4 regions of the Rothia sp. CCM 9417 genome follow, and region 3 is predicted to be linked to each of the others. Evidence: riboswitches for the same ligand, from Rfam matches in the RefSeq annotation. Region 3 holds a riboswitch; each other region holds the start of a gene.
The links. Region 3 has a riboswitch for S-adenosylmethionine ahead of ACN082_RS03250 (hypothetical protein). Riboswitches for the same ligand answer to the same signal wherever they lie in the genome.
Positions count from the first base shown of each region.

Region 1: it holds a riboswitch for S-adenosylmethionine, as region 3 does, so the genes downstream of both, ACN082_RS08115 (LLM class flavin-dependent oxidoreductase) here and ACN082_RS03250 (hypothetical protein) in region 3, are expected to answer to the same signal.
Region 2: it holds a riboswitch for S-adenosylmethionine, as region 3 does, so the genes downstream of both, ACN082_RS06025 (nuclease PIN) here and ACN082_RS03250 (hypothetical protein) in region 3, are expected to answer to the same signal.
Region 4: it holds a riboswitch for S-adenosylmethionine, as region 3 does, so the genes downstream of both, ACN082_RS07520 (PLP-dependent transferase) here and ACN082_RS03250 (hypothetical protein) in region 3, are expected to answer to the same signal.

Region 1 is NZ_JBLXXT010000007.1:1,560-5,616, reverse strand. Features, by position in the region: gene ACN082_RS08120 (SDR family oxidoreductase) at 22-666, opposite strand; partial or broken gene ACN082_RS08115 (LLM class flavin-dependent oxidoreductase) at 849-2,307, opposite strand; SAM riboswitch class IV at 2,417-2,517, opposite strand; gene ACN082_RS08110 (GNAT family N-acetyltransferase) at 2,724-3,221, opposite strand; gene ACN082_RS08105 (hypothetical protein) at 3,231-3,626, opposite strand; gene ACN082_RS08100 (hypothetical protein) at 3,697-4,057, opposite strand, start outside.
Region 2 is NZ_JBLXXT010000003.1:159,417-163,473, reverse strand. Features, by position in the region: gene ACN082_RS06030 (SNF2-related protein) at 1-2,499, opposite strand, end outside; SAM riboswitch class IV at 2,654-2,780, shown strand; gene ACN082_RS06025 (nuclease PIN) at 2,816-3,016, shown strand; gene ACN082_RS06020 (plasmid stabilization protein) at 3,013-3,444, shown strand; gene ACN082_RS06015 (SDR family NAD(P)-dependent oxidoreductase) at 3,475-4,057, opposite strand, start outside.
Region 3 is NZ_JBLXXT010000001.1:702,675-706,731, reverse strand. Features, by position in the region: gene ACN082_RS03255 (hypothetical protein) at 1-433, shown strand, start outside; gene ACN082_RS03250 (hypothetical protein) at 569-1,027, opposite strand; SAM riboswitch class IV at 1,046-1,161, opposite strand; gene ACN082_RS03245 (hypothetical protein) at 1,310-2,056, opposite strand; gene ACN082_RS03240 (thymidine kinase) at 2,211-2,831, opposite strand; gene ACN082_RS03235 (amino acid permease) at 2,996-4,057, opposite strand, start outside.
Region 4 is NZ_JBLXXT010000005.1:138,947-143,003, reverse strand. Features, by position in the region: gene ACN082_RS07530 (alpha/beta hydrolase) at 1-483, opposite strand, end outside; gene ACN082_RS07525 (hypothetical protein) at 489-761, opposite strand; SAM riboswitch class IV at 1,012-1,130, shown strand; partial or broken gene ACN082_RS07520 (PLP-dependent transferase) at 1,174-1,598, shown strand; gene ACN082_RS07515 (alpha/beta hydrolase) at 2,263-2,946, shown strand; gene ACN082_RS07510 (RNA-binding S4 domain-containing protein) at 3,108-3,326, opposite strand; gene ACN082_RS07505 (glycine--tRNA ligase) at 3,469-4,057, shown strand, end outside.

The sequences.
Region 1 (4,057 bases), on a different contig from region 3:
GGCTAGAGGAAGAAGCCTACCCTATGCCCCAATTGCGCGAATAGCATCTGCGATAGGAGTATCCCCATCGCTCATCTGAATAATGGTTCCGTAAGTATTTTTGGCTTCGAGAACCTCTGCCAGAACCTTGGCAACATTGGGAATCGTGTTGGGCTGGGGCTTTTCAACACCAATCTGGATACGGCCGCTCCCCTCTGCCGCTTCGACCAGTGTGCCCGGCTGCACGATGGTGTAGTCGAGGCCTGTGTGGTGGATGAGCCACTTGTCGGCAAAGAACTTGGCGATGTTGTAGTTGGTGATCTTGGAGAGGTCGGACTCGGCCCATTTCTCGGGTTCAGTTGCGAAGATGGAGCTCAGCATAATGAACCGCTTAATCCGAGCTTTTTCGCTGGCCTGCATGAGCTTCACGGCGCCGAAAGCATCGGTTTGTAGCAGGTCTTGGCCGCGAGAACCGGCGACGAAGTAGACCGCGTCACTGCCCTGGATCAGTTCAGCGAGCGGGGCGACCTCGGCGTGTAGGTCCAGGTGTACAGGGTGGACGCCCTCTAGCTGTAGAACTTTTTCGGGGCTCCGGGCACCGGCTACTACCGTGTGCCCTTGGGCGACCAGCTCCTTGATGAGTACTTCTGCGACTCGTCCTGTGGCTCCTGCGATAAAGGTTTGCATTGCTCTAGTTTCCTTCCCTGATGCTGATGCACGAATATACGTGCTGTCTTGGGACACTATCACTCCTGCATCTTTGGCATAAGGCCTGTAGCGCTGAGCGTAAGTACGGTTTGTTGCCGCCCAAAGACTGCGCGCCCCCGCTGCTTGAGCGGGGCGCACATCTGTTACAGGCCGGTTATGCTCTACTGGTTTTCGGCATCGTAGGCTTCCTGGGCCAGTTTGAGGAAATCACGGGCCGGGGTATCTGCTGCAGAGGGCTTGCCCACGTAGGCCCCACGGTACTTAGCGGCAGGGTGGCGCTCATCGACGTGCTTGTGGCCCTCGCCGAAGAGGCTCTCACGCAGGGTGCTGCCCTGGTAGGAGGTGCGGTAGCGGCCGCGCTTCTGTAGCTCGGGGACCACGAAGTCTACGAAGTCCTCAAAGGAGCCGGGTGAGACGTGGTAGGCAAGGTTGATACCGTCCAGGCCGCCCTCGTCAATCCAGTGTTCGAGCTGGTCGGCAACGGTCTGGGGTGAGCCGACCAGGACCGCGCCCATACCGCCGGTGGCGCAGTGTTCGGCGATATCCTTGCGGGTCCACTCGCGTTCCTTGTCCTGCAGGGTGAAGGGGGTGAGGAAGGACTGGATGGATTCGGTCTGAACGTATTTGAGTGCTTCGTCCTCATCAAACTGGTCAAGGTCCAGGCCGCTCCAGCCACCGATGATGCCCTGGGAGGATTCAAGGTTCTGGTACTCAAGGTATTCCTCGTACTTGGCCTGAGCCTTCTCGTCGGTCTCATCGACAACAACCGAGAGCATGGCAAGAATCTTGACGTCATCACGCTTGCGACCGGCCTTTTCCGCCTCGTTGCGGATACGTTCGGTCAGTACCTTGGTCAGGTGGGGGCGCAGGGCGGTGATGAAGATAGCCTCAGCATGCTGGCCTGAGAAGGCCTGGCCGCGGCTAGAGGCACCGGCCTGGAAGATAACCGGGGTGCGCTGGGGGGGAGGGCTCAGTCAGGGCGATACCCGGCACCTGGAAGTACTTGCCCTTATGCAGGATGGGGTGGACCTTAGCGGGGTCGGCAAAGATACCGTTTTCGCGGTCGCGCAGAACAGAGTCATCTTCCCAGGAGCCTTCCCAGAGCTTGTAGCAGACGTCCAAGAACTCTTCGGCGATTTCGTAGCGCTCGTCGTGCTCAATCTGGCCGGGGAGCCCCTGGTTTTCAGCGGCGGACTGTAGGTAGGAGGTAACCACGTTGAAGCCTACGCGCCCGCCGGTCAGGTGGTCCAGGGTGGAGTAGGCGCGGGCTAGGGTGTAGGGCTGGTTGTAGGTTACGGCGGCGGTTACGCCAAAGCCCAGGTGTTCGGTGACAGCGGCCATGGCTGAAATTTGGAGGAAGGGGTCACCTACGGGGACCTGGGCACCGTCTTTGAGGACGGGGGCTACGGAGTCCTTGTAGACGTCGTACACGCCCACAACGTCGGCGATGAAGACCGCGTCGAAGAGGCCCTTTTCGCAGACCTTGGCGAGGTCGGTCCAGTATTTGATGGTGTTGTACTCGTCGGCTCGTGAGCGCGGGTGCCTCCATAGGCCGAAGCTCTGGTGGCTGGTGGTGGTCATATCAAAGGCGTTGACGACGATGCGCTTTTTCTCGGTCATGCTGGGGTGGCCCTTTCCTCAGGTAGCGTGTCCTACCCCCTGCGCCCGTACACGGCCTTGCACCTAGGGAAAAGGCGCCCTGCCCTATATCAGAGGGTGGCGCCTGGTTGCGCCGTACTTGCATTACTGCCTGATCTTCATCTGGGGCACCCCGCTACGGGAGAGGGGTGCCGCCCAGCTAGCCAGAGCTTGTCGCTGGGTCTCATGATCATTTGTCTACCAGTGAAACAGACCACGCTGGCAACGGGCAAGAACCGACCGTCACGTTACTTTCTGTGACCGAATATTTCGTGTGTTGGGTGCCCCCACCCCGTTCATAATCGTCATGTTCTTGCCCGGGTAAGGTCTTACAGGTATGGGCTAGTCGCCGACCTATTACCGCGCAACCGAACTAGATAGTAGCCGGAGAGAGGGGTTTAGGAAGTAGCGAAATCTCTGAGGCTTGAGCCTTCTAAACGGTAGCCCAACCATTGGGACTGGTAGGTTGCGCCAATACTTTCATAGAAGTTTCGGGCTGGCTCATTCCAATCAAGGACTACCCAGTCAAGGCGCTTATAGCCACGCTCATGCGCCGTGTCAGCAAGTTTCTTGAGTAGAGCTTTACCGCCCCCAGACCCCCGAGCTTCGGGGCGAACGTAGAGGTCTTCAAGATAGATTCCGTGGCTACCTTCCCACGTTGAATAGTTGAGGAACCATAGGGCAAAACCGTCAATGCGGCGGCCAGGGGTATGGGATTCAAGCACGTACGCAAAAATTGCTGGGTGCTCGCAGAAGAGTTGTTGCGTGAGCGTGCTGACCTTATTTTTTACAGTGCTTTCAGGCTCTTTTTCGTAGGCCGCGAGGTCTTTGATGAGTTGAATGATTTCGGGGACGTCTTCGGCTGTAGCGGTACGGATGCTATTCGGGGTGTTCATACTTTGATTCTACTGCGGGGTGTTCTCCGGAATAATCACAAACTCCGCAGCAGTATTCCCAGGATTCCACGACAAAGGACCAATCATAAAAACCAGCTTCTGCCCCTGATACTGGTTCACCAAATCAATATTCTTCAACAGATCATCAGTGCCGCCAACCACTTTAGGGGTGATAATTAATCCGCACTCAGTAGTTTCTACAGCTATCGCATTTTTACTAGAAGCTACCTTAGTGCCGGTACCCCCTCTAGAAAACCGAGCCGATTCAACAGTACATTCTCTAGGCTCACTATACTTTGAATTCATATAATTCATAAACGGCGTAAAAAGGATAAAGGGCAAACAAAAAATTCCGAAACCAATGTAACAGAGTATTTCTTTACGTGTTAGCTTCCGCTTTTCCATCTGCTCCCCCCTCCAGACACAGCGCAGCCTTACTCTCTGTCATTTCTAGCTACAAACCCACACAAGAAAACTATTCAGAAGATCCAAAATTCACAGGAGAACCATCAGCCTCCTTAATATCCTGAATATTATAGAAATTATCAAATACAAGATACTTATTCACCACAAAAATATACTTCTTACCCACCACCAAACTATCCGTCGTCTCCTCCATACCCACACCATCCAACACAGGACGATAAAGCATCAAAGTCCCACACTCCTCCGTCACAACAGACGAATCAGGACTCGGTGAACTAATCTTTCCCGAACCACGCATACGCCAGACGGTCGAGGCAGACTTCACGGTACAGGTCATCTCCTGGGTATAGTGCGAATCCGTGTACCGTTTAACAGGGGTCATCGCCATAGCAAATAATACGAAAATTATC
Region 2 (4,057 bases), on a different contig from region 3:
GGTCAGCGAGGGCGCAAACTTCTTAATCTCCCGTACCCAGTTGGGCACAACGGAGGTGGGAGCAACTACCAGGAAAGGTGCCATCTGCTCCCGGCGCTCGCTGGCTTGCTCGGCGGCGTGCACAAAGAGCGCAATGGTTTGCAGTGTCTTGCCCAGGCCCATATCATCGGCTAGCACGCCACCCAAGGACTGCTCCCACAGGAAAGTAAGCCACTGGTAGCCCTCTACCTGGTAGGGGCGCAGGGTGGTGTGCAGGCAGGCGGGAACTTCCGCCAGACGGTGGTGTTCGAGGTTAAGCAGGGCACTGACCTGCTCGTCCCAGGCGGTGACGGTGTGGGTTTCGGCGGCGAGTTCTTCGAGTTCTTCCCACAGGCCTACCTGGTGGCGGTTGATTTCCAGGGGTCCTGTCTTATCGGTGAGCTGCTGGGCTTCACGGAGCAAGTCTTGTAATTTTATGAACTCGGGCCGGTCCAGGGCAAAGTACTGGCCGTTGCCCAGGAGCAGGTGGGTCTGGTTTTTAGCCAGAGCGGCCAGGATGTCGGCAAAGCCTACAGTCCATTCACCGACCTTGATGGCGATACCCAGCCCGAACCAGTCTCGGCGGCGGGTGTCATCAACGGTCACAACAATGTCTGGGGCCTGGTCGAGTTCCTTGAACTCTGGCTGTGGCCCCCGGACCTGAACCCTGACCCCGTCAATCTTCTGGTAGGCGGGTAGGTAGGTTTCGAGCAGGGTTCGGGTGTCCCAGTTTTCGGTGATGTGCTTGGTAAAGGGCACACCGGGGCGGATTCGCTTGACGTCTTTGAGTACTCGATATTCGTGGGCTGTGTCGCGGATATCGGCGCGGTCTTCCCCGGGGTAGCCCAGGGCATCGAGCACGATGGTTTCGTCGTCGGTGCCGGTGGGGTTGGCGGGGTACTCCCAGTGCCAGGCGGTGCTGGCTCTAAAGGGCGGGCCGGGTTCACTAAAGGTGATGGTCAGAACCAGGGAGGGGGTGCGTACTGTGGGGAGCTCCAGCTTTTCGGAGGTGGTCGCTACCGGCAGGGCGCGGGTGAGGGCGGGGTAGAAGTCAGAGAAAAAGGCCGGTAGGTCTTTGGAAGGAACGGTGACCGGTTGACTGGACATCAGGGATTCGGCGACGGCATCGAGCGGTTCGTCCAGCGGAATAAGGACTAGCTCGGCTTCTGGGCTGAGCCAGCGAGGGCGGTGCTGGTGGGGCACGGGTGCCTGGTGGGCCTGTTGAGTTTCTGGCTGGCCGGTGTGAATGGGGGCGCTTTCCTCCACATGGGCTAGTGCCGAGGGCAGGGCGGAGTCCCAGCGGGCGGCGGCGGCAGCTTCTACGTAATTAGCTTGGGCACTCCCACCCAGGGCGATTAAGCCCTGCCGGTTGGTGCCCATCTTGTGGGTGTAGCTTGCCGGAATGGTGTAGGAGCCCCAGCGGAGCAGGGGAGTGAGTTGGAGGGCGTCCTGGGAGCTGCCGCGTTCGGGGACGGGCGTGAGTTCCAGTTCTACCTGCGGGGTGTCGGCAATGACCAGCCCGGTTTCTTTGCCGTGGAGCAGAATGGGCAGGTTGATGTCGTCGGCGGCCCGGAGCATCTGCCAGAGTAGGGATGAATCTACGGTGGAAAGCGATGCCCAGTCGCGGTGGGAGGTGTATATGGATTGGGAGCCGCGAATGACGGCGTAGAACTCGTTGAACCAGGTGGCGTGCTCAGCTAGCAGTCCGGTTCCGGCGGAGCCCGCGGGGTTTCCCGAGAACTTTTCCCAGCTTAGCCCGCCTTTAATCCAGCGGTCACGGGCACCCATCATCAGGGGGCGAGCTTCAATGGTGATGCGGGGTGAGCCGCTGCTTTTGGTCCAGCCATATTTGCCGGGGACGGTCAGGCGCAGGTCAAGGGCACCGGATACTCCGTGGTTGCGGTTGTCGTAGCCGGGGCGGGCGGCTAGGGAATGGGCCAGGGTACGCCGCCAGGTGGGTAGGGCGCTCTGGTCCGGGGTGCTGTCGGCGGGAGCAGGTTGCTCAAGGGGCAGGCTGTCCTGGGGGGCAGCCAGAGATGAGGCGGTGGTGATGCCAAATTTTTCGAGTTCCCGCATGGCTTCTGCGCTGGGTCGGGTGCGGCCGCTCTCAGTAGCGCGGGTGGTCCAGGTGCTTGATGAGGCCGTGAGCGCCCGCTTGGCTTTGGCTGAACGGTCGATGGCGGTCAGCATGAGCGCCACAGCGTGCTTGCAATTGTGGAGCACGGGGCAGGAACAGGTGGCAGAAAAGGAGTAGGAGCCTGCCGCAACTTGGGCCGGGAAAGTGATTCGGGTGCTGTAGGGCTGGGCTGTTGAGCCTGCTACCTGGCCTTCGAGAACCCGTTCGTTTTCGTCGTAGTGGTAGCGGATAACGCTCCCTTTCCGCATAGCGCCCTGCCCCCGGGTGTAGGTGCCTGAGCCCACCTGCCGAATAATGGCGGGTGCTGTGACTGGGATGTCGGGAAATGGTGCTGAATCTGCCACAAAAAACCTCACGCGTGCGGAGTAAATAGACCTAGTCTTCTAGCGTATCGCACGCTGATGAAAGCTGGCACCAGAAGATGAGAGGGAGGTCACGTTTTAAAAAATCTGGGCAAGAGTTTACAGGTGCCTGCGGTGTGAGTTATGGTTATACCAGCTTCAAGAGATTCAACTGTCAAGCTCCGACTTGGTTGAACGCCAACCCCATGTTCACGGGTGGCTCGGATGACGAAGCGGTCTTCATCGCGCATATTGGCGCTGTTTGGTGTAGACAAGAGCAAGTTTCGAAAGGAATGCGCACCTTAAGCGCAACGGCGATATGTCAAACACCCGCCCCCATGTCACTCTTCAAAAGAACAGGTCTGCAGCTGCGACGCCTGCCTGCGGTGGTTTTGTCGCTATCAGTATTCAGGACTATGCGCGTATCTCGAATGAGCGCAGTGAGTTCCTTAACTTCCTTCTGGCTCCTAACCCCAGCGGTATCCCAGCCCCTGAGTACGGTGCGCTGAAAGCTGCATGAGCCACGTCGGTCTGCTCCTTGATTCTGATGTCCTTGCCGAGATTCGCAAGGCTACCCCTCACCAGCAGGTTGTGAACTGCCTGCGCCGGAACTCCTACCGCACCATGTACGTCTCGGTGCTAAGCCTGGGCGAGCTTAAAGGGCTCTACCCCTACCCGCAGACTGAACGGTGGCTGGCTGAGCTGATTGACCGGTTTGGTGACCACCTCCTTGAGGTGGACACGCGGGTGTCTTTGGAGTGGGCCGGTCGTCATGCTGAGAGGCCCTTGCAGGCGGTGGGCTCTGAGTGCCAGGCTCCCCTGGCAAGGGCTGTTTTGGAGGGGCTGATGGCGGCCACAGCGACCGTCCACCGGCTTGAGATTATTTCGGGGAAAGCCGATGTCTACCGCACCTGGGGGGTTAGCGCTGTTAACCCCTGGGAGGACTAAGCAGGGAAGAGCACCCCCAGCCTGTGGATTCTAATAGTTCCGTGTGCGGGAAATCAGCGCCGCCACTGCCCTGCGGGGGATAATCTGCGAGATACCCGCTGCTACCTTATAGGGCAGGGAGGGCACACAGACCGGTTTACCGGCATTGACCGCAGCTATGGCTTCGGTAACTACCTGCTGGGGGCTGAGCCAGAATACGCCCGGCACTTTGGGCTGTTCTTGCCCCATGGCATGATGAAAATCCGAGCGGGTCAGGCCCGGGCAGAGGGCGGTTACATCAATACCTCGGTCCCGGTACTGGATATTTGCTGACTCTGAGACAACTACCATAAACCGTTTGACTGCTGAGTAGGTGCCACCTGGTGTAAAGGCCGCCACCGATGCGACATTGATAATGCGGCCCCTGCCCCTTGGGAGCATGGCGCGGATTGCGGCGTGCATGAGCTGAAGGGGGACAGCTGCCAGGACCTGCACCTGATCCAGATGCCGCTGGGCGGGGGCCTCCTCAAAAGGCTGGCCCAAACCGAAGCCCGCATTATTGACCAAAATTTCCACCGGGCGCTTAGCCTGAGCTAGCCGGTCAACGAGTTTTTGAACGTCACCGGAAACCAGT
Region 3 (4,057 bases):
TCAAGCCTCATTGATATCAGCATGGCTTACAAGCAGAGACTGGTTCTCCTATGTAACTGTCAAGAATTCTTCTCCTGCAAGTATATTTAAGGTATCAATTGAGGTTTCGTTCAGAACTAATGATTATAAAGAGGCTGTTGAAAGCTCATTGCTAAATATCGAAGTGGTCCCTCCAGGTGAATATATCTTTGTAAGAATCCCAAGCAATCCTAATTGCTCGGATGAATATCCCAATCCTACTAATGGCTTCAAACTTACCAAACCCTCTCCGCATCAAAAGGAAAGTGGATGGTCACATGCTTTCCCCGCAACAGGTATTAGAACATCGCCGGTTCTGAATAGTCCAAATTGGCGGGTAGTTAAATTATCTTTTACTGATTCTCATGGGGTTTGCTGGGTTCGTGATGACTCGGGACTAATGAAGAGTAAATAAACCTACTGGCGACTACTTAAAGAGGCCCCGCTGCTGAGCTGTCTGTTTACCGTTCCCTTAAGGTTCTTGTGCCATCGATGGATGGGAAGAAAAGCTTCTTCCCATCCATCGATGTTTTAGGTTACCCCACCCTACCTAAAGCTGTTGGTCTTCGTAGGAGCAATAATCAAGTGGTCGCTCCGCCAGGTGAACCAGGTAGAAAGAATTTCCCTCGCGCACACCCAGCAAATTATTCCCAGGGTTCCAGAGCAAGGGTAAGGCAGAATCCCCCTGAACTGACTCATCAGTTTTTCTGAGGAAGACGCTCAGGCGCTCAGCATCATGGCTCCAAAAAAACCTGTTTTGCCCACCGATAGATAAGCGCACCCTAGTCCCCCGCAGCTCCGTCATAGATACCCTCTGCCAGGTCATATTCGAAGCGTTAAGCCCCAGTGAGGGCGTAACCCGGTGGCCAGGTGCACAGATAGTACAGCGCGAAATAGGGATAGACGGCGATTCTTGCTCTTGTGCCTGAACCGGGTCAGAAAAGTCCTCTGGCTTGTTCCTACACAGTGCAGAACGGATAGCTGATGTCCACGAAAAAATACGACCCACTGTGGGCCTCCTTAAAACAAACGCTACTTTCGCTACGCCTTGTGGGTAGCGACCGATTTTCCTTTGAGAGCACCGTCTGCGTCAGGCGGTTGCCAGCCAACAAGTCAAAGGGCTTACCGTTGGGCTTCTGAATCGTGACACCAACTTAACAAAATAAATGGAAGTTCACAAGCTTTATACACTTCACTATCTGACAAAGACCGCTCAGGAAGCGCTAAGGCCCCGCACCCAAGAGGGTGCGGGGCCTTAGCGCGAGCTGTCAGCTAGTAAGCCTCTAAGAAACTAGGAGGCCTTGGACAGGGATCCAGCCATCTGCTCGGCTAGCTTGGCCGCGCTGTCAGCATTGCTACTGGAAACAGTAAGAACGCTGAAGCCGGTACCGGTGCCAGAAGGCACAACCACAAACACGCCGTGTACGGACACACCGGTAACGTCAAGAGTGTAGCTCAGCTGAGTGCCCTCACCCAGAGGGGTGGAGATCTTCTTGTACTCGCCCGGAGTAGCGTTGATACCCTTAGCCAGTGATTCCATCTCGGCCTGATCAGGCAGGGAAGTAACCAAGACGGGCTCAGCGTTGACGTTCACATTCTCAGCGAAACCATCTTCGTTAGGGGTCACAGAGGTAGCCATCAGATCAAGCTGAGCCATCTGAGACTTAAGCTCCTCAGGGGTGAAGTTAGTTCCCTGGGCGGCCTGATCCAGGTACTCCTGAAGAGCATCAGTGTTGGCAACGGCCTCACTGTCCATCTCCATCCAGCCCTCAGGAACAGCAAAGCTGATCTTATTGTTAGGTGCTGTTACCTTCTTGAAGCCGTCAGGAATAACTGCCTCTACCTTAGCCTCATCAGTGGCAGCTGAGCTGGTCTCCTCCGCTGCCTGGGACTGCTCAGCCGAGGCGCTTGCTGAGCTAGAAGTCTCCGCTGCTGCGCTCTCTTTTTTATCGGATGAGCCACAACCAGCCAGAAGGGCTAGGGACATCAGCGCGACGGTGGGTACAGCCAGCAGGCGGGTTTTGGGTGATACAGCCATAGATTTTTCTCTTTCTCAAAAAGGACTGGGCACTACGATTATAGGCTTGTTTGGGCACACCTCGGCGTTTCGGCATGACATAAACCACTAAAAAGGGGATAAAAAGCCCTAGCCAAGATTCTGGACGCTACGGATAGCCATGGGATCCTGCCAGCTATTGGTAGAGCTTGCCACCGGATTCCTGCAAATAGCAGGAAGGGCAGAGAGACTCATAGCCCACATGAACCCCGTCAATAGCTACCTGGTCACCGGCAAACACAAAACGACCGTCTACAGTGCGCCCATTAAAGAGAGCCTTGCGTCCGCAGCGGCAAATAGTTTTAAGTTCTTCAAGGCTGTGCGCGATTTCCAGCAGACGGGCTGAACCGGGAAAGGCCCGCGTCTGGAAGTCCGTGCGAATGCCGTAGCACATGACGGGAACATTCTCCTCCACCGCGATCCGCATCAGGTCATCAACCTGGGCAGTGGTCAGGAACTGGGCTTCGTCCACTAGCAGGCAGGAGACAGGCAGGTGCCCGTGAAGCTGTTCCTGCCGGGCGTGAGGTTCAGCGGCCGCATGGAAGAGTTCACGCACAGAGTCCTGATCACCCACGAGGAAATCCGCGGCGCGAGTAACCCCCAGGCGGGAAACAATGGCAGTGTCCCCCTTAGTGTCGAGCTGTGGCTTAGCAAGCAGAACCCTTTGACCGCGCTCCTCATAGTTATGGGCCGCCTGCAAGAGCGCAGTGGACTTGCCAGAGTTCATCGCCCCAAAACGGAAATACAGCTTAGCCACGGTGGCCCTCCCAGCTCCTATATGTACAAACCACCCTATTCTAGCCTTTCACAGCCGCATCTGATGGGTCAGCGCATCCACTAGATAAACACCCCGCTACCGCTCTCTCCAGCCTGACGGAGGGGGCAGTAGCGGGGTCTGCAAACAGCCAGCGGCGTGGGCGCTTAGTGGGCTTGGCCCACCTCAGCGCCAGAAACGTCCACCTGTTCCAGAGGGATCCTCTTAGAACCGGTAACCAGCTTATGAACCAGCCAGACACCAATGATGATAGGCAGGCCGATGTAGGCGGAGACCACGTCAAACCAACGACCATCAAAGATAGCGTTGTAGTTCTGACCAGCAATTACCATGAGGCACATGAGCAAGGCTACGATGGGGCCCAGCGGGAAGAGAGGGGCCTTATAGGGCAGGTCATTGACGTCGTTACCCTGAGCAACATAAGCCCGGCGGAAACGGTAGTGACAAATAGCCACACCCACCCAGGTGATAAAGCCTGACAAACCTGAAATATTAATAAGCCAGGTGTAGGCAGAGCCCTCACCAATAACCGCTGAGGCGAAGCCAAACAGGCCAATAGCGGCAGTCATCAGCAGCGCAGGCATAGGGATGCCTCGGGCATTGACCCGGGTGAAGATACGGGGTGCGCGGCCTTCAAGGGCAAGAGCGTAAAGCATACGGGATGAAACGTAGAGACCTGAGTTACCGGCTGACAGGATAGCAGTCAGAATAACCGCGTTCATGACCGAAGCGGCAAAAGCAATACCCAGGTTCTCAAAAACCATAGTGAAGGGTGAATAGGCGATATCGGTTTCACCGGTACGCAACAAGTTGGGGTTGGTGTAAGGAATGAGGGTACCGATAACGGCAATCGCTCCAATGTAGAAGAGCATAATGCGCCAGAATACGCTCTTAAGCGCCCGGGGCACATCGCGGCGAGGGTTCTGGGATTCGCCTGCGGCAACACCGATCATCTCGGTGCCCTGGAAGGAGAAACCCGCAACCATGAAGATCGCCATAATCGAGACGAAGCCGCCCTTGAAAGGGGCCTCGCCGTTCGTCCAGTTAGCAAAGCCCTTATCGTGGTTGCCCAGAATGCCAAAAATCATTGCAATGCCGGCAATAAGGAAGACGATAACGGTAATGACCTTAATGGTGGCCAGCCAGAACTCGGATTCACCGTAGGAGCGGGCCGAAAGCACATTGATACCCAGGATGAGAGCGAGGAA
Region 4 (4,057 bases), on a different contig from region 3:
AGCAATGCAAGCATTTGCCTCTGAGACGTCCTGGCGAAGAGAAAAAATCATTGAACCGCTTAGATCAGCGGACAACCGCCCCAGTGCGGAAGTGAGGGAATGGCGTTCATAAAAGCGGAGTTTATCCTGAGCTTCTTCCTTGTGAATTTGGGCCTGTCGAGCTACCGAAAGAGCCGCGTCAGCCTTTTCCTGCATCTCTCGTAGGTTCTTCTGCCAGTCAGTCAGAACATCGTGAACCCGCTGAAACTCACCGGAGATTTTCTCACACATCGTGGCGCCCAGCTCAAAGGTATGCTCAATTTTGGTGATGCGGTTACTCCTACCGTCAATACACCTACCGCGGTTTAAAACTTTTCTAATAGCATCAATCTCGGTTTTGCGGGTAGACCAGTGGTTAATGGTCGCTTGCCAAGAATCAGGATCACCAGGGCAAGGGTCGCCACCTGTCAGAGGAGACCAATCCGATGGACGTGAACCCATCATGCCACCTACCCTTCTGCCCCATCGGCAATCTTAAAGGCATCGTATGCTGCCTGTGCACCATCCTGCGCATTCTGGAAAGATTCTGCAGCGTCAGAAAGCAAAGAGCTCTCCTGCCCTCCCAGGGCTGCGGCGTGATGTTCAGCCACAGGGTCGTGTGCACTCGCCGGGGTAGGAGCCTTGCTTTCCAAAAAGCCCTCAAAAGACTCCTTAGTTGCCTTGAAAGTATCAATCAGAGTCTGGAGCGTGCTGTATTCAAACTCAAGAACAGGTACGGGCATGAGGCTCCTTAACCTAGGGTGGGAATAATACCTTGTGAACATTGTAGCCAGTTATTCTTCTGGGTCACCTTTCTTACCCCGGGGGGTTACCCATAAGTAACCCAAAGTGGGGGCAGGGCAGCCCGTATCAGAGCCTCGGCGGGCAACCCTGCCCGCCCCCCCATCGTAACTTACGCAATAAACAGACACATGAAGACTTTTTAAAACAGCATCTTGACCAACGATCGTTCGAAAGGGAAAACTAAAAGCAGGTCATGAGAGCCAGCGCTAAGCCCCAGCTAGCTGGCCGGCAACCCTCCACTCGCGGTGGGGTGCCCTGGGTGAAGACCTGGCACACCTCACCGAGAACCGGGTGTGCAAGCGCGGGACCGATGTGCCTCACTAACTCACCCGAGGGCATCAGAACCTTTAACCCCTCTTCAACCAGCCCGATCAGGGCTACCAGGGCCTGGTCTACGCCCGCGACCTGGGCAAGGACGGTGCCTTTGGGGTCAACCTCTCCTACATCCTCAAAGCCCGCGTGGCTCTGCTGCGTGACCTGGGTTCCTCCATCGCACCCACCAACGCCTTCAACATCGCTATCGGCCTGGAAACCCTCTCACTGCGCGTCGAACGCCACGTAGAGAATGCCCGCAAGGTGGCAGACTACCTGCAGGCGCACCCGGCAGTAGAGTCCGTGACTTACTCCGGCCTAAAAACCTCCCCTACTACACCCTGGCGCAGAAGTACCTACCCAAGGGCGCCGGTGCCATCGTTGACTTCACCCTCAAAGACGCTGATTCCGCTACCGCCCAGAGGTTCGTGGACTCCCTGGCCCTGGCCCGCCGGATCGCCCACACCACCTACCGCTGCGCCGCCGAACTAAACTTTCGTTTTGGCCGCGATGCCCAGGAGCAACAGAACATTCTCCACTGCCTACCGGCTGACCGTGGCCGCTACCAGGTAGAGAACTATCTGGACTACCACGGCCAGAAACTGACCGCACGGTTTGACGCTAACTCTTATCTAGCTATCAATGAAGCCCTGCTCTCTCACGACCTTGGCCGTGACAGGAGCGGGCTGCTGAGAGCACTGGCGCTTTCTACCTGCCACTGGACCATTGCCTACGTTGACTCAGATAGGCTCTTCTTCCCCTCCGACTCCCACATTATGGCCGCATCACTACCGCAACCGGTTGAGCCTGAGGTCATTCACTCACCCTGCCGGTACGACGGGTTCCTGATTGAACACGAGCAACTCGAACGCATCCTTGCCCGCAGTCTTGAAGCCCAGGACGCCGCTGACAGGCTAGGGTCAGTAACCCACAAAAAGCACCTGTGGGCGGTAGCCTAAAGTAAGCTCCGCCGGTGATAAATTGGGTACGAAAAGACCGAGGCAAGCTCCGCAAGCTACCCCTAGAACTCAACAGCTAATCGCAGCAGCTGGCAAAATTCGCCTGGCGGGGTAGGTTGCTTACGCTTCACCCATAAGCCGGACTTACAGACTCACCGAGGAGCGTGTCATGAGTCAGCATGTTGCTGAGTATTCAAAAGCCGAGCCCTTCCGCCGGGGAACCCACCTGGTCGTCCTCTTGCACGGCTACGGCTCCCACGAACAAGACCTCATGGGCCTGGTCAACCACCTGCCCCAAGAGGGCATCACCTACGCCTCAGTACGGGCACCCCAGCCGGTAGGCTACGCCCTGCCCGCCGACGCCAAGGACGCCTTCATTGGCGCACCCGCCCTGGGCTACCAGTGGTGGCCACTCAACCAACAACTAGAAACCGTAGGGTTCCGTGCCATCGAACTGGCCGTGGACTACGTCCTGGAATGGCTAGAACCCCTTGCCGCCAACTACCGCAGCCTCAACCTGCTTGGTTTCTCCCAGGGTATGGCCATAGCCACCAGCATTGCCCGCCACCGGCCCGACCTGGTGCGCACTGTGATTGGGCTGTCCGGCTATGTGGTCGACGGGGGAGAGGGCTACTTCAAAGATGCCGAGCTCACCGCTCAACCTCTACCACTGTTCTGGGGCCGGGACGAAGCTGACCCCATCATCACCGCCGAAAAGATCAGCTTCACCCAAGAATGGGTCAAAGACCACACCGCCCTTACCGACTACCTCTACGCGGGAATCGGCCACGGGATTGCCCCCAGCGAACTAGCGCACATGAGCACCTTTATCCGCGAGAACATCTTGAACTAAAGAGAAAACCGGCGCGCTGAATCATGCCAAACAACCCGCCGGTACTAGGGCACAAAAGACCAAAGCCTAGGCTGAGGCCCTTGGCTCAGCACCCTAGCGACCAACTGGCTCGGGGCTGGCGTTAAGGGTCTTGGCCGCTAGGGTGCTGAGTTCACGCTTACCTAGTCGTGCGCCACCTGCACCGTGACCCCATTGAGAGTTACCCTATCCCCAGCATGCAACTGGCGGCCACGCTGCTCACAAATATCACCGTTCACCTTAACAAGGCCGTCCCGGATCACCTCACGGGCATGAACCCCGTTCTCCACCAGGTTAGCCAGCTTCAAAAACTGGCCCAGCCGAATCATCTCATCACGAATAAACACAGACTCAATACTCATAGCCTCCAGTCTAGCGACCAGCTGGTTCCCCGCCTTCAAGCGGTGCGGTAGGCTTAAAGGCAGTGTGCCCAACCGGGCACCGCCCCCACAATCCAAGCACGCCACAACCGGTGGCGCAGGCTCACAGGAGAAACCAAAAAACATGGCACCGAAGTCACAACTTGATAACGTCATCTCACTGGCAAAACGACGCGGATTCGTCTTCCAAGCAGGTGAAATCTACGGCGGCTCCCGCTCCGCATGGGACTACGGCCCGCTCGGTGCCGAACTCAAAGAAAACATCCGCCAGCAGTGGTGGCAGACCTTCGTCCGCGGCCGCGCAGACATGGTCGGCCTCGACTCCTCCATCATCCTGCCTAAGGCGGTCTGGGAAGCCTCCGGCCACGTCGCCACCTTCACCGACCCCCTAGTTGAGTGCCTGTCCTGTCACTCCCGGCACCGCCAAGACCACCTCATCGAAGCTTTCGTTGAGAAGAAGGGCCGCCAGCCCGAAAACGGCATGGACGACATCACCTGCCCCAAATGCGGCAACAAGGGGCAGTGGACCGAACCCCAAAACTTCTCCGGCCTCATGAAAACCTACCTGGGCCCCGTTGACAACGAAGAGGGCCTGCACTTCATGCGCCCCGAAACCGCCCAAGGCATCTTCGTCAACTTCAACAACGTCGTCACCGCTGCCCGCAAACGCCCGCCCTTCGGTATCGGCCAGATCGGTAAAGCCTTCCGCAACG